DNA from 3 places in the Thalassospira sp. GO-4 genome. Region 3 is predicted to be linked to each of the others. Evidence: predicted binding sites of a transcription regulator. Region 3 holds the regulator's gene; each other region holds the start of a gene.
What was found. The regulator PhoB, encoded in region 3, activates phosphate uptake and scavenging genes when phosphate is short. The targets are predictions, from matches to a motif close to TNTCATAAAACTGTCA.

Region 1 (5,057 bases), 1.6 Mb from region 3:
CGATGATCACGCCACGCCCGATGGTATAAAGCCATTTCGGTGCGATGTTCGATGCCGATGCAAAGGCAATCGGAACGCTCAGTGCCAGACCCAAAAGAGTCGAGACAATGGCGATCTTGATGCTTTCCATAAAGCCGTCAAACAGCAACTCGCCACGGATGAAGCTTGGCGGGAAGGCACCCTTGAAAATGCGAATGGCGCGCGGAACACCATCCTGGATACGGTCCCAGTCAAAGGGCAGGCTGGTCAAAGCCCACCAGACATAGGCCACAGTCGCGATCAGAAGACCCCAGCGCAACACAGGGTTGGCAATAAAGGGTGGCTTCTTCCATGTGCGGCCCGTTGATTGAACGGTGCTGCTCATCGTGCTGCTACCTCGCGCAGGTGGGTGTTGCTTTCGGCACCACCGCGTTCTTCGGCCGGAACACCGGCATAGATTTCATCCATCGCGTCATTGTTCAGATCAGTCGGTTCGCCGTCAAAAATGATGCGGCCAAACCGCATGCCGACGATGCGCTGGGTATATTCCTTGGCTTCGTTGACGTTATGGATGTTGATCAGAACCGGCAGATGCAGCTCTGACGCCAGGGCGCGCAGCAGTTCCATGATCTGGCGCGACGTTTTCGGATCAAGCGACGCAGTCGGTTCGTCGGCCAGCAGGATTTCTGGTTCCTGCATCAGGGCGCGGACAACGCCAACACGCTGACGTTCGCCGCCGGAAAGTTCGTCGGCGCGTTTGTCGGCATAATGGGCGATCCCGACACGTTCCATCAGATGAAATGCACGGTCGATGTCTTCTTGCGGATATTTGCGGGTCACGGCACGCCAGGCCGGAAGATAGCCAAGGCGCCCGGATTGAACATTTTCCATGACCGTCAGGCGGTCAATAAGGTTAAAGCCCTGGAACACCATGCCGATACGGCGGCGCGCCAGACGCAGCGCCTTTCCTTCAAGCTTGGTCAGTTCGGTGCCATTGAGTTCGATGGAGCCCGATGATGGCTCAACAAGGCGGTTGATACAGCGCAGAAGGGTACTTTTACCCGCCCCGGATGCGCCAATGATCGAAACCACGCTTTCGCCAGGTACTTCAAGGTTCAGGTTCTTCAACACTGCCTTTTCGTCGCCATAGCGTTTTACAAGTTCTTTGATACGCAGCATTGCGTTACCCCGGTTTGAATGGGAGACGACACAGGGCCACGGCAAGCCGGGCCCTGTGATGTTTTCGTCAATTGATTGAGGTGAATTACTTCAGGTTGTCCGGGGTGTATTTGACACCGTTGGCAGCCTGGATTTCACGAATGACGGCCCAGTCTTCCTGATAGGTGACCGGCAGGAACTTCGACACACCCTTGAATTCTTCACCAAGGGCGGTGCCCTTCATGTCGAAGGTAAAGAAGGCTTCCTTGATCTTTTCGATCAGTTCCGGCTTCAGGTTATAGGCATAGTTGAACGAAGTGGTCGGGAACGGCTTGCTTTCGTAGATGATCTTGACTTCTTTGGGATCATAAAGGTCGCGCTGGGCCATACGTTCGACAACTTCGGAGGCAACCGGGGCTGCGTCATAGTCACCGGCGACAACACCGAGGATCGACTGATCGTGGGAACCGGAATAGACGACTTCGTAATCCTGTTCCGGAACAATGCCCTGACCCGGAAGAAGGGCGCGCGGTGCCAGGTTGCCCGAGTTCGAGGTCGGCGAAGTGTGGGCAACACGCTTGCCTTTCAGGTCGGCCGGGGTGTTGATGCCGCTGTCAACGCGGGTGTAAAGCTGAAGTGTGTAACCGAAACGACCATCATCGCCACCCATCAGGGCGAACGGAACCGCACCGGCAAGGTTGACGGCAAACGGGGTCGGACCGGTCGAGAAGCCCGCAACATGCAGACGGCCGGAACGCATGGCTTCGACTTCGGCCGAGTTCGACTGAACCGCAAAGAAGTGAACGTCCTTGCCGGTTACTTTTTCAAGATGCTCAAGGAACGGCTCCCAGATGTCGGCATAAACGGCCGGGTCTTCGACCGGGGTATATGCAAAGACAAGGGTGTCGGGATCAACAAGCTGATCGGCGGGCGGTGCATCGGCAACCAGATCGCCATCCATGTCGCAATAAATCGGATCAAGATCGCCACGCGCGATGCAGTCGTCAGCCGCAGCTGCCGGGCTGGCGGCGAAGCCAAACATACCAACCGCAGCAAGCAGTGTGGTGAGTTTCAAAACGTCAGTTTTTTTCGGATGTGAAAACACGGCTACCGAACCTTTCTTCCCTGTGAACGCTGGATTTCAGCCATTTGTGATGTGGTTTTGTTGGTTTTATTGTTGCTTTTAACAACATTATGGGTTCGGAAAAGTTGAGAAATCAACATAAAACTGTAACAAAAGATTTCAGCAGAGGTTGCTAGAATGCCTGTATCATCATGAAAGCCGCCAATATTCAAAGGGGATATGGCTTTGCGTTTGGGAAAAAAAGAACGCCAACAACGCATTCTCCATGAACTTCAGGTTCACCCGCATGTGAGAGTTGCCACATTGGCCGAGCGATTCGACGTGGCGACCGAAACAATTCGCCGCGATCTTGATGCGCTTAGCAACGAAGGCCTGATCAAGCGCGAGTTTGGCGGGGCATCTGCCCGACCGATGGGCCATCAACCCGATCTGGCCGAACGCCAGTTATCCGCCGTTGCCGGGTTTGAACGGATTGGCATGCTGGCCGCGGATATGGTGCGTTCAGGCGATGTTGCGATGATCGATGCCGGATCAACCGTGGCACAGATCGCCCCGTTTCTTGCAGCACGGCGCAGCCCCTTGCCCCGGACCTTTCTGACCAATTGCTATGCGGTCGTGCAGGGCATGGCTGATCTTTGCGATTATGATGACGTCCTGATGTGCCCGGGTCAGTATGACCGGCGTGAAAATGCGGTTTACGGGACGGATACGGTTGAATATCTGCGCCGTTTTCATGCCAATATCGCCTTTATCGGGGCATCGGGCGTATCGCGCCAGGGATTTAGCGACGTCAACCGTCGCGCAGTTGCGGTCAAGCGCGCCATGATGGAACGCTCAGACGAAACCTGGCTGATGGTGGATCACACCAAGTTCGATCAGCGCTATCTTGAAAATGTCGCACCACTCGAAGATCTGACCGGGATCATAACCGACCGTGCCCCGGCCCCGGAAATCGCATCCCAGCTTGAACGGGCCGGCATCAGATTGCTGGCCTGGCAGGAGCAGATGGAAAAGGCGGGCTAGGCCGATCGGGCAATAAATGCAAACAAATCTTATTTGCATTTGCCTTTGCGCATGTTCCGAACCATATTTCTGGGCGACGTCCCGCGTTGAAGCGCACGGGATTGTTGCACCGGGTTTCCCGCCCCGGTCAGTTTGACGTCTGACACGGAGGATATCTATCGTGACTACAACAGTGACCACCCGTACTGAACAGGACACCATGGGCGAAATCGAGGTGCCAGCAGACCGGTATTGGGGGGCGCAAACCCAGCGTTCAAAACAGAATTTCCGCATTGGTGGCGAACGGATGCCTGATGCCCTGATCAAGGCATTCGGCATTCAGAAGCTGGCAGCATCACGTGCCAATGCCGTCCTTGGCAATCTTGACCCGGAACTGGCCAAGGCGATCGAGGCCGCGGCACTCGAAGTTGCCGATGGCAAATTGCTTGATCATTTTCCGCTGGTTGTCTGGCAGACCGGGTCGGGTACCCAGACCAACATGAACACCAACGAAGTGATTGCCAACCGTGCGTGTGAAATCCTTGGCAAACCGATGGGCATGCGCGATCCGGTTCATCCCAATGATCACGTCAATCGCGGGCAATCCTCCAATGACAGTTTCCCGGCTGCGATGCATATCGCCGCGGTGGTGGAAATTGAACGGGCGCTTAAACCGGCCCTGAAACATCTGAAACAGGCGCTTGATGACAAGGTCGCGGCCTTTGCCGATATTGTCAAAATCGGCCGAACCCATATGCAGGACGCCGTCCCGCTGACATTGGGACAGGAATTTTCCGGTTATGCGGCACAAATCGAACTGGGGCTGGAACGGATCGAAGATGCGCTGAAACGGCTGCGCAAACTGGCGCAGGGCGGGACTGCTCTTGGCACCGGGTTGAACGCGCCCAAGGGCTTTGACGTTGAATTTGCCAAACAGGTTTCCGAGATTACGGGACTTGATTTTTCAACCGCTGAAAACAAGTTCGAAGCCCTGGCCGCACATGATGCCTGTGTTGAAATGTCGGGTGTCATGAATGTGCTGGCCGCGTCCCTGATGAAGATCGGCAACGATATTCGTTTGTTGGGATCGGGACCGCGCTGTGGTCTTGGCGAATTGATCCTGCCGGCCAACGAGCCCGGATCATCCATCATGCCGGGCAAGGTGAACCCGACCCAGGCCGAAGCATTGACCATGGTCTGCGCACAAGTGATGGGCAACCACGTGGCCGTGACGGTTGGCGGTTCGAACGGGCATCTTGATCTTAATGTGTTCAAGCCGGTGATCATTTATAACCTGCTGCAATCGGTGCGCCTGATTGCCGATGCGTCGGTCAGTTTTGCTGATAATTGTGTGGTCGGGCTTGAAGCCGATCAGGAAAAGATCGACCACTATGTCGAGCAAAGCCTGATGCTGGTAACCGCGCTGGCCCCGCATATCGGATATGATAATGCGGCCGCCGTTGCCAAAAAGGCCCACAAGGATCGCAGCAGTCTTAAGGAAGCCTGCATGGCGCTTGGTTTCCTTGACGGGGAAAAGTTCGATGAACTGGTTCAGGCCCGCGACATGATCTGATCACACTGATCCGATCCATTCCGATTTTCCAAGGCCGGGCACTGTTTGTCCGGCCTTTTTGCGTGCCCGAACAAGTTATCCGCGGCCATAGGCAGCATTCAGCATCGCCGGCACAATCAGGTTGTGAAACGGCAGGACCGCTGCAAGATAGATCCGCCCAAGGGTATTGTTGCGCCGGACAAGTGTGATGCTGCGGACAAGGGTGCGATTGCGTTCCAGTGCTTCGGTCTCGAACACAATGCGGAAATTCAGATGATGGTC
Region 2 (5,057 bases), 1.1 Mb from region 3:
AAACGCCGACCAAATTCCTGACCCCGGAAATTCACCGTGAAAAGGAAGAAAAGCCGAAACCCAAGGCCAAACCGTCGCGTTCGCGCAAGAAATAACGCCTGATCAAATGACCCGATAACGCGAAAAGCCGACGCAGTGCGTCGGCTTTTTCGTCCCTGTCTGAAGTCAAAACCAAAAGGCGTTGAATGACATTCGAGCTTATTATCAAGCGGTATGTTAGTTTTTGCCGAAACGTTTTATGAAGGCATCATACACCCGGTTCAGATGCTGGGCATGAACCGTATTTCCCATGCGTTCGCACATTTCAGCCTGACCTTTGATCATGAACGCAATGCGCTTGCGGCCTTGCGTCGTGTGAACCATGCTCTCGCCTTCCTCGAGTGCGGTCACAATCGGGATTTGCTCACACTCGGCAATCGCGAGAATTTCTTCCTCCTTAAGGTCGCTGAAATCTATACAGTCCCGTAGCGTGAGCATCGCCTGCCTCCGCTGTCATAAAGGTCAGAACCACAGTATGGCGCGCCTTTGAGGTGATCAGAAGAAGTTCAAATTTCACCATTGGTTTCCGATGCTTCGGGCAAAGCAAAAAATGGTTCTTGGTTGCAGATGTCAGGGACTCGATCTTTGATCGGCTTTGGATTAGGTTCTGCCTTTCCGTTAGACAGGATGAAAGACCCCACATGACCACAGATCCGCTCAGACTTGTCGTATTTGATTGTGACGGCACGCTCGTCGACAGCCAGCATGCGATCTCCCATTGCATGGACCATGCCTTTGCGCAAAACGGGCTGGATTGCCCGGGGCTTGAAAATACCCGCACGATCATCGGTCTGAGTCTGCCCGAAGCCATCACCAAACTGGCCGCCCCCAACCGTATTGACGATGCCCTGATTGATGCCATCACCGTGGCCTACAAGACGGCGTTCTTTACCCTGCGCCAGACCCCTGATTTCCACGAGCCGCTGTTTCCCGGTGTGCGCGAAGTTTTGGCCGAGCTTGACCGTCGCCAATGGCTGAGCGGTGTTGCCACCGGCAAGGCCCGCCGTGGTCTCGATGCCGTATTGGCCCGGAATGAACTTGAAGGCCGGTTCGTAACGCTTCAGACCTGTGACAATCACCCGTCAAAGCCCAATCCGGCGATGCTGATGGCTGCCCTTGAGGAAACCGGTGTGGATGCGCCCAATGCGGTCATTGTTGGCGATACCAGCTATGATATCGAAATGGGCCGTGCCGCGGGCATGATCGCGATTGGTGTCGACTGGGGCTATCATGATGTCGATACCCTTCATAAATCCGGCGCACATGCCGTGATCAGCCATTTTGATGATTTGCCTGTGGTTCTTGACAGAATATGGGAAAGTGACCGTGACGCCGCTTAAAAACCCGGATCTGGCACCGATCCGTTTTGAATTGACGATGGCAATCGATCCCGAGGATGCCTTTGATGCCTTTACCAAAGGCTTCGGGGACTGGTGGCCGACCGACAGCCATTCCATTTCCAAAAAGGATTGCCTGGCGATTGTCCTTGATCCGGCGGCCGGGGGTGAAATTGTCGAACATGTCAAAGGCAAGGACGACATTCCGTGGGGCCGGATCGATATCTGGCAGCCGGGTGAACGGATTGCCTTTACCTGGCACCCGGGATGGGATGCTGGCGATTTCACCCGGATTGATGTGCGGTTTGGCCTGAATGATTTCGGGCGTTGCGTCATTCGTCTTGAGCACGGGGCATGGGAAAATGTCGGCGATATCGCACCGGCATTGCGGGACGGATATCTGTCGGGCTGGGAATTCGTGTTTGGTGAATGTTTCGCCAATTACCTGCGAACAGCGCGCCGCTAAGCCCGAACTCAGACCATAAATTTCGGGTCTTTGGACTGAAATGCAAAAGGGCACCCTGTGGTGCCCTTTGTCATGTCGATTTGATGTGGGGTGATGTCGGGTTAAAAGACCCGGTCTTCGATCAGTTCACGGTGCAGTTTGACCGGATCGCGGAACCAGTGGGTCATAAAGCCCATTTCGCGGGCCTGCTGAATGTTCTTTTCGCTGTCATCGATAAACAGGGTTTCGCGCGGGTTAAGTTTGAAACGCGCACAAACCAGTTCGAAAATTTGCGGGTCAGGTTTGGCAAGCTTTTCCTGCCCCGATACCAGAATGCCTTCAAAGTGATTTAGGAAGTCAAAACGTGCCAGCGCATGCGGCCATGTTTCCGCCGACCAGTTGGTCAGGGCAAACAGGCGGACTTTCTTGCGCGTTTTGAGGTCTTCCAGAATGCCGACTGTGCGTTCGATCGGGCCTTTCATCATTTCGGGCCAGCGTTCGTTCCATGCAGCAATTTCGTCATGATAATGCGGATAGCGATGCTGAAGATCGGGGATCGAATTGGCAAAGCTCAGCGCGCCCTTGTCATGCAAAAAGTTCCAGTGCGGATGGCAGACTTCGGTCAGGAATTTTTCCATTTCCGCGGGGTCGTTGAAAATCTTGCGATACAGGTGACGGGGATCCCAGTCGACAAGAACCCCACCAAGATCAAACAGGACAGTTTCGATATCGCGCATGATGTTTCCCTATGTCTCCCCGGGGCAATGGATTGCGTGTTACGGGTTGGTTAAACCAGTTGGCACGCGCAATCGCAAGCTGCAGTTTCTTGAAAGATTGCAGATGCGCTATGATCTTGCCGGGGAACGGGAACGTAATAAGGGTCATTCCAGATGGCCGGTGTGCCAACATGCCCCGCCAGGCGGTTGGTCTTGCCGGTCGATGACATGATTGTCATTTGCCAAAACCCGGTGCGGTTGCAAATGATAAACGTTCTGCAAAACAAGAATCAGAGGAGGCCTGAACATGTGTACGCTTGATGGATGTGGTTCTCACGAACATCTTGGTCCGCCGCCCAAGGCGACCGACGAAGACCGTCGACTGTTTCTCAAAGGTGCTGTTGCCCTGCCGCTTGCTGTAATTCTTGCCGATCCGATGCTTGCCCATGCGGCTGGATCGACGCTTGAAAAAGTCACGATTACGACCCCCGAAGGCGACGCCATGATGGCCGAAATCGCCATGCCGGCAACGCTTCCGGCACCGACGGTCATTCTGATCCATGAATGGTGGGGGCTGAATGACCAGATCCGCGCGGTTGCCGCGGAATATGCCAAACAGGGCTATATCGCGCTTGCGGTTGATCTGTATGGCAAGCCGCCTGCAACCACGCCCGACGGGGCGAAGGCACTGATGGCAGGGCTTGATCCGGTTGCCGCAACCCGCAAGTTGCAGTCATCGGTCGCGTTCCTTCGAAATCACAAGGACTCAACGGGCAAGGTCGGCTCGGTCGGCTGGTGCTTTGGCGGCGGATGGTCGCTTAATACTGCCCTTGCCACGGATATTGATGCTGCTGTGGTCTATTACGGCAATGTCAAAAAGACCCCGGAACAGGTCGCAACCCTCAATGCGCCGTTGATGGGGCATTTCGGCACCCTTGATAAAAGCATCAACAAGGAAATGGTCGAAGGTTTCGAGGAATCCCTGCGCATTGCCGGCAAGTCGGACTATCAGTTCTTCTGGTATGATGCCGATCACGCCTTTGCCAATCCAAGTGGCGGTCGCTATGACAGCGAAGACGCCATGCTGGCCTGGGAACGCACCATGGCGTTCTTTGATCAGCATCTGGGATAGTCCCCGGACGCATTTGTATGATGAAAAAAAGGCCGGGATGACCCGGCCTTTTTATTGGTCTGATGATTGGATCAGGTGGTCTGGTTGCCGCGGTTCGCCCATTTGGTCGAACGGCGTTCAATGACATTGAAGATCTCGTACATCGCAATGCCCATCACCGCGATCACCAGCAATCCGGCAAAGACCAGCGGCATGTTGAATTTCGACGATGCGGACAACATCAGATATCCGACACCGACATTCGATGCCACGGTCTCGGAAATCACCGACCCGACAAAGGCCAGCGTGATCGCAACCTTGAGCGATGCAAAGAAATAGGGCATGGCACGCGGGAAGCCGACCTTGACCAGAATGTCGGTGCGCGTGGCACCAAGGGAACGCAACACATCGCGCAATTCCGGTTCCAGTGTGGCAAGCCCGGTGGCAACATTGACCACGATCGGAAAGAACGAAATCAGAAATGCGGTGATGATGGCCGGCACGGTGCCGATGCCAAACCACATGACCAGTACCGGTACAAGGGCCACTTTCGGGACCGAATTGAACCCGACCAGAAGCGGGTTGGCCGCATCATAGATCGCCCGGCTGGACCCCACCAGCGCGCCCAGGATCACCCCGAACACCACAGCAATGGCAAAGCCCGCAAGGGTCGTATAAAGCGTGTGAACCGCATGCATCCAGATCGCTTCATGGAATTGCCAGCCGACAATGATGCTTTCGGACGGGGTCGGCAGGACATAGGGCGGAATATTGAAGATCCGCACGATCAGTTCCCACAGAACAAAAAGACCGATCGCACTAAGCCACGGGGCTGCTTTGGAAAGATTGGGTTTCTTTTTCATGATAATTGCCCGCCCTTCTTAGGATTCTCGCACGTCACGGATGTGACTGCGCAGTTCATGGACAAGGTCGGTGAATGGCTGGGTAAAGGTGGCTTCCTGATCGCGCGGGCGGGGCAGGGGATTTTCACGCTCTACCAGAATTTTGCCAGGCCGCTTGGACATCACATAAATGGTGTCGGCCAAATAGGCCGCTTCGCGCAGGTCATGGGTCACCAGAATGACGGTAAAGGGACGCACCATCCAAAGGTTTTGCAAAATGTCCCAAAGCTCTTCACGGGTAAAGGCATCAAGCGCGCCAAACGGTTCATCAAGCATCAGAAGATCCGGTTCATGGATCAGGGACCGGCACAGTGATGCGCGCTGCTGCATGCCGCCGGACAATTCCCAGGGATATTTGTCTTCGTGGCCTTCAAGGCCGACACTGGCCAGAAGTTTGCGCGCGCGTTCTTCGTATTCGGCCCGGTGTTTGCGCAACCGGTTGCGGTGCGGTTTGACGATTTCCATGGGCAGCAACACGTTATCAAGTGTCGTCCGCCATGGCAGAAG
Region 3 (5,057 bases):
TATCCCAGAGCGCAATGACGGCAGAGCCGTCGGTCGCAAGCCCGAAAATGACGGCACGTGACCTTAATCTTTTCTATAGCGACAATCAGGCGCTGTTCGATGTCAATCTGGATATCGTCGAACGTCAGGTTACCGCTTTGATCGGCCCGTCGGGTTGTGGCAAGTCGACCTTCCTGCGGTGCATGAACCGCATGAACGACACGATTGATGGTGTGACCATCAATGGCAAGGTGACCCTTGATGGCCGCGATATCTATGACAAGCGGATCGACGTTGTTCAGCTGCGCGCACGTATCGGGATGGTGTTCCAGAAACCGAACCCGTTCCCGAAATCGATCTATGACAACGTGGCCTATGGCCCGCGCATTCATGGGCTGGTCAATTCGCGTGACGAACTTGATGAAATTGTCATGACCTCGCTTGAGCGTGCCGGTCTTCTCAAGGAAGTCAAAGATCGCCTGCAATCCCCGGCTACCGGTCTTTCGGGTGGTCAGCAGCAGCGTCTTTGCATCGCACGTGCGGTTGCGGTCAGCCCAGAAGTCATTCTGATGGACGAGCCGTGCTCGGCACTTGATCCGATCGCAACGGCAAAGGTCGAAGAGCTGATTGACGAACTGCGTTCGAACTACACGATCGTGATCGTGACGCACTCCATGCAGCAGGCTGCGCGTGTATCGCAGCGGACCGCATTTTTCCACCTTGGCAAGCTGGTAGAAGTTGGTGAAACCGATCAGATCTTCACCAACCCGAAAGACGACCGCACCAAGGGTTACATTACCGGTCGCTTTGGTTAAGCGATACGAGGAGAACGCATAAATGGCTGACGACAAAACACATATCGTGAGTTCGTTCGACGAGGAACTGACCCGTCTGAACAACATCATCTCGCAGATGGGCGGGCTTGCAGAAAGTCAGCTGATCTCTGCGATCCGCTCTATTGTAAAGCGTGACTCGGAACTGGCTGAAAAAGTCATTCTTTCAGACCATCGTATCGATGTTCTTGAACAGGAAGTGCAGGATTTTGCGGTCCGTCTTCTGGCCCTGCGCCAGCCGATGGCTGATGACCTGCGTCAGGTCGTGACGGCGCTTAAGCTGTCCAATGATCTTGAGCGTATTGGTGATTTGGCCAAGAACATTGCCAAACGTGCCCAGGTCCTGAACCAGATCCCGCCGATCCGTCCGGTCCAGGTGATCCCTAATATGGGCAAGCTGGCCCAGGAAATCATCAAGGATGTTCTCGACGCCTATATCGAAGGTGACGCCGAAAAGGCGGAACGCGTCTGGGCGCGCGATCAGGAAGTCGACGACATGTACAATTCGCTGTTCCGCGAATTGCTGACCTACATGATGGAAGATCCGCGCAACATTACGGCATCGACCCACATGCTGTTCATCGCCAAGAACATCGAACGTATTGGCGATCATGCCACCAATATCGCCGAAACGATCTATTACCGGATCAAGGGCGAAGACCTGCCGGCAATCGACCGGCCAAAAAATGATGCAGCGAACTTTGCTGTTGTCGAACCGAATGAGTGACACTGGAGCATAGGAAGATGGACCCAACGGTTCTTATCGTCGAGGACGAAGCTGCAATCGTAACCATGTTGCGCTACAACCTCGAACGTGAGGGGATGCAGGTTGTCGAAGCCGGTGACGGTGACGAAGCGTTGAAAATTCTTGCTGAAACGCATGTTGATCTTGTCCTTCTGGACTGGATGTTGCCGGTCATGTCGGGGATCGAGGTTTGCCGTCAGATCCGCCGCAAGCCCGAAAGCCGCGATTTGCCGGTCATCATGGTGACTGCGCGTGGCGAAGAAGGGGATCGCATTCGCGGGCTTGATACCGGTGCTGATGACTATGTCACCAAACCGTTCGCGATTGGCGAGTTGCTGGCACGTATTCGCGCACTTCTGCGCCGATCCGGTCCGGCGCAACCACAAGGGCAGTTGGTCTATTCCGATATCGAAATGGATCTTGCCGCCCATCGCGTCAGCCGCAATGGCAAGGCCATCCACCTTGGTCCGACCGAATTTCGTCTTCTGCGCTACTTCCTTGAACATCCGGGGCGTGTTTTCTCCCGCGAGCAGCTTTTGAATGCTGTTTGGGGACCGAACATTTATGTCGAAACCCGTACGGTTGATGTGCATATCCGCCGCCTGCGGAAGGCCCTGAATGATGTCAAAGGTACCCGCGATATCATCCGGACGGTTCGGGCAGCCGGCTATGCGCTGGATTCGGAAACTGCGGCCTGATTGATCCGGCCACAAGGCCGGACTGCGGGCTCGTTGCTAGGCGCGTCTGAAAAAATTCTGACACTCAGATCAAACAAAACCCCCGTTGCCACAGGCCGCGGGGGTTTTGCATTTAGCTAGTCTTTAGCTTTGCCACGTGTGGTGCGGCCTGACCGGGATGTTGCCGGCTTGTCTGATGGCGCAGTCTCTGTCGCCGGTTTGCGGGGCGCTGCTTTTTTGCCCGATGTGGTTTTGCCCGACGTTGTTTTGGTTGCGGCGGGTTTTGTCGCAACCTTGCGCCCGGTTGTTTTCTTTGGCGTGGCACGCGACGCAGGTTTCTTTGCCGTCGGTTTGGTTTTGGCGGTTTGCGCAGCCGTGCCGGATGCCTTTGTTGTCTTCGCGGTCGCCGGGGATGCAGATGCCGCGGATGCAGGTGCCGCAGATGGTGTTGTCGCTGGTGCGACTTCTGATGCCGGTGCTGCTTGTGCCGGTTCCGGGGCCTTTTTGCGCTGGGTCCTTGGTGCCAGTTCGTTCATCAACAGCATGTCAGCGCGCCGGAACTTGGCGATTTCGGCATCAATGTCTTCTTGTGGCACGTCGCAGGCCGACAGCACATGATCCGAAAGCCGAAGGCCGGTTTCCAGTACTTCGGGAATTGCCGCATCGGCCCCGCTGCGCGACAGCGGACCGATATGGGTGATGTCCTGGGCGCGGGCAAAGATCTTGAGATGCGGATAATGCTGACGTAGAAGCGCAACGGTCTTTTCGGTTGCATGCGGGTTACCCATGGCAACAACCGCGATGCGCGCTTCATCGGTGTGGGCGGCGCGGAATGTTTCCGGGCGTGACCCATCGGCAAAGAATACGGGGAGCCCCTCTGCACGGCCGCGCGAAACCTGTTGGGCATCACTGTCGAGAACAATGAACGGAATATCGCGGGTTTTCAAAAGACGCGCCAGAACCCTGCCGACACGTCCGCTGCCGATGACCAGAACATGCTGGTGGATGCCTTCGGTTTCATCCGAGATCGGGCCAAGCTGGTCGTCTTCCTTGGGATGCAGCTTTTCCTCGATCCGGTGGCCAAGATTGATCAGGGTCGGTGTCAATGCCATCGACAAGGCAACCACCGGGATCAGCATCGCGGCAAGATCGCGCGGAATTGCACCATTCTGGGCCGCCAGTGCAAACATGACGAATGCAAATTCACCGCCTGCTGCCAGGCTCATCGCAACACGAAGGGCCGAACCCCGTTCAAACCGAATCGCCAAGGACAAGACAAACAGAACGGCCGTCTTGATGACAAGCAATGCAATCAGCCACAGCAGCACACTGCCAAACTGTTCATAGACAACATTGGCATTGACCGACATCCCGACCGACATAAAGAACAGCGACAGGAAAACGCCACGGAATGGCGCGATATCGGCTTCGATCTGATGGCGGAATTCGGTTTCGGCCAGCATTACACCGGCAATGAACGCGCCAAGTGCCATCGAAAGTCCGGAAACCTCGGTCAGGGTGCTGGCGGCAAGAACAACGAACAGGGTCCCAATCGCAAACAGTTCCGGGTTTTTAAGCGACGCGATATAGCGAAACAGATGCGGCAAAAGATACCGTCCTGCGACCAGAAGCAGGGCGACAGAACCGAAGCCAAGAAGAATACTGATCCACGGGCTGGTTTCGGTACCGGCATTGCCCGCCGCCTGAACCATGATCAGGAACGGACCAACCGCCACGTCCTGGACCAGAAGGATTGCAAGGGCGGCCCGCCCGAAACGGGTATTGAGCTGCCGGTCGTCAGACAACTGTTTAAGGATAATCGCGGTTGATGACAGGGCCAGCGCACCCGCAATTACAAGGGATGCCGCCAATGGCAGATCAAGCAGCGCCAGAACGCCCATGATCGCAGCCATTGAAACCAGGATCTGCAACAGACCGAGTGCCGCAAACCGCCCGCCAATGACGCGCAATCGTTCGCGCGACAGTTCAAGCCCGATCATGAACAGCAGGAAGACGACCCCCAGTTCGGCAACTGTGGAAATGTCTTCACGTTCGGTAATCAGTCCAAACCCGAATGGCCCGATGCAAAATCCGCCGATCAGAAAACCGATAATCGAATTGGCGCGCAAACGATGCGCGATGGGTACTGCAACCACAGCCGCAGCAAGGATCAGGAACAGCTCGAACAGAACGCTGTGATGCATGGTCAGAATTGATCCGGCAAAGCAGATAAATATTTGAAAACAACGAGATGATCAGGATAGCGGAATTGAACGGTATCGTCCTGTGGAAATTTGACGATGCCAACGCAATTAACCCGTACCGGTTTGATCTGTTTCAAGGCTTGTCTTGTTGGTTTGACCTAATGCGCCGGGCGGGGAATTCAATTGTGTGCTGTGAAAATTGTCATGCCCTGATGACTTGCCAATCCTGGTGCCAGATGCCATGTTCCGCGGGCCTGATCAGGTCCATATAATTGACCCCCAATAAGAGCAAACGCGTTTTGGAACAGCTTATCCCCTATCTTCAGATTATCGCCGGTCTTGTCCTGTTGACGGCTGGTGGCGAATTTATCGTGCGTGGTGCCGTTGGATTGGCTCTTTTGCTTGGGGTGTCAAAAGTAATTGTCGGTTTGACGATCGTTGCGGCCGGGACATCTGCGCCGGAATTTGTCGTGTCATTGAACGCATCGCTCAAAGGAACGGCCGATATTGCGATGGGCAATGTGGTCGGTTCCAATATTGCCAATATCCTGCTGATCCTCGGTGCGGTTGCGGTGCTTAAACCGGTTGCGGCAGGACGCATCACGGTTGTTCGCGATGG

Region 1: a site for PhoB is predicted at 2,356-2,371, ahead of phnD (phosphate/phosphite/phosphonate ABC transporter substrate-binding protein). Genes of this name have one in related genera too.
Region 2: a site for PhoB is predicted at 2,598-2,613, ahead of M9H61_RS00960 (HAD family phosphatase). Genes of this name have one in related genera too.

Annotation. Positions count from the first base shown of each region.
Region 1 is NZ_CP097807.1:2,037,514-2,042,570, reverse strand. It holds gene phnE (phosphonate ABC transporter, permease protein PhnE) at 1-364, opposite strand, end outside; gene phnC (phosphonate ABC transporter ATP-binding protein) at 361-1,158, opposite strand; gene phnD (phosphate/phosphite/phosphonate ABC transporter substrate-binding protein) at 1,244-2,212, opposite strand; gene M9H61_RS09575 (DeoR/GlpR family DNA-binding transcription regulator) at 2,441-3,244, shown strand; gene fumC (class II fumarate hydratase) at 3,405-4,796, shown strand; gene M9H61_RS09565 (DUF2867 domain-containing protein) at 4,872-5,057, opposite strand, start outside.
Region 2 is NZ_CP097807.1:183,197-188,253, forward strand. It holds gene M9H61_RS00940 (RluA family pseudouridine synthase) at 1-95, shown strand, start outside; gene M9H61_RS00945 (hypothetical protein) at 217-477, opposite strand; gene M9H61_RS00950 (HAD-IA family hydrolase) at 681-1,379, shown strand; gene M9H61_RS00955 (hypothetical protein) at 1,366-1,842, shown strand; gene M9H61_RS00960 (HAD family phosphatase) at 1,944-2,558, opposite strand; gene M9H61_RS00965 (dienelactone hydrolase family protein) at 2,845-3,669, shown strand; gene M9H61_RS00970 (ABC transporter permease) at 3,741-4,511, opposite strand; gene M9H61_RS00975 (ABC transporter ATP-binding protein) at 4,530-5,057, opposite strand, start outside.
Region 3 is NZ_CP097807.1:3,602,089-3,607,145, forward strand. It holds gene pstB (phosphate ABC transporter ATP-binding protein PstB) at 1-794, shown strand, start outside; gene phoU (phosphate signaling complex protein PhoU) at 817-1,539, shown strand; gene phoB (phosphate regulon transcriptional regulator PhoB) at 1,557-2,255, shown strand; gene M9H61_RS16505 (cation:proton antiporter) at 2,372-4,438, opposite strand; gene M9H61_RS16510 (calcium/sodium antiporter) at 4,738-5,057, shown strand, end outside.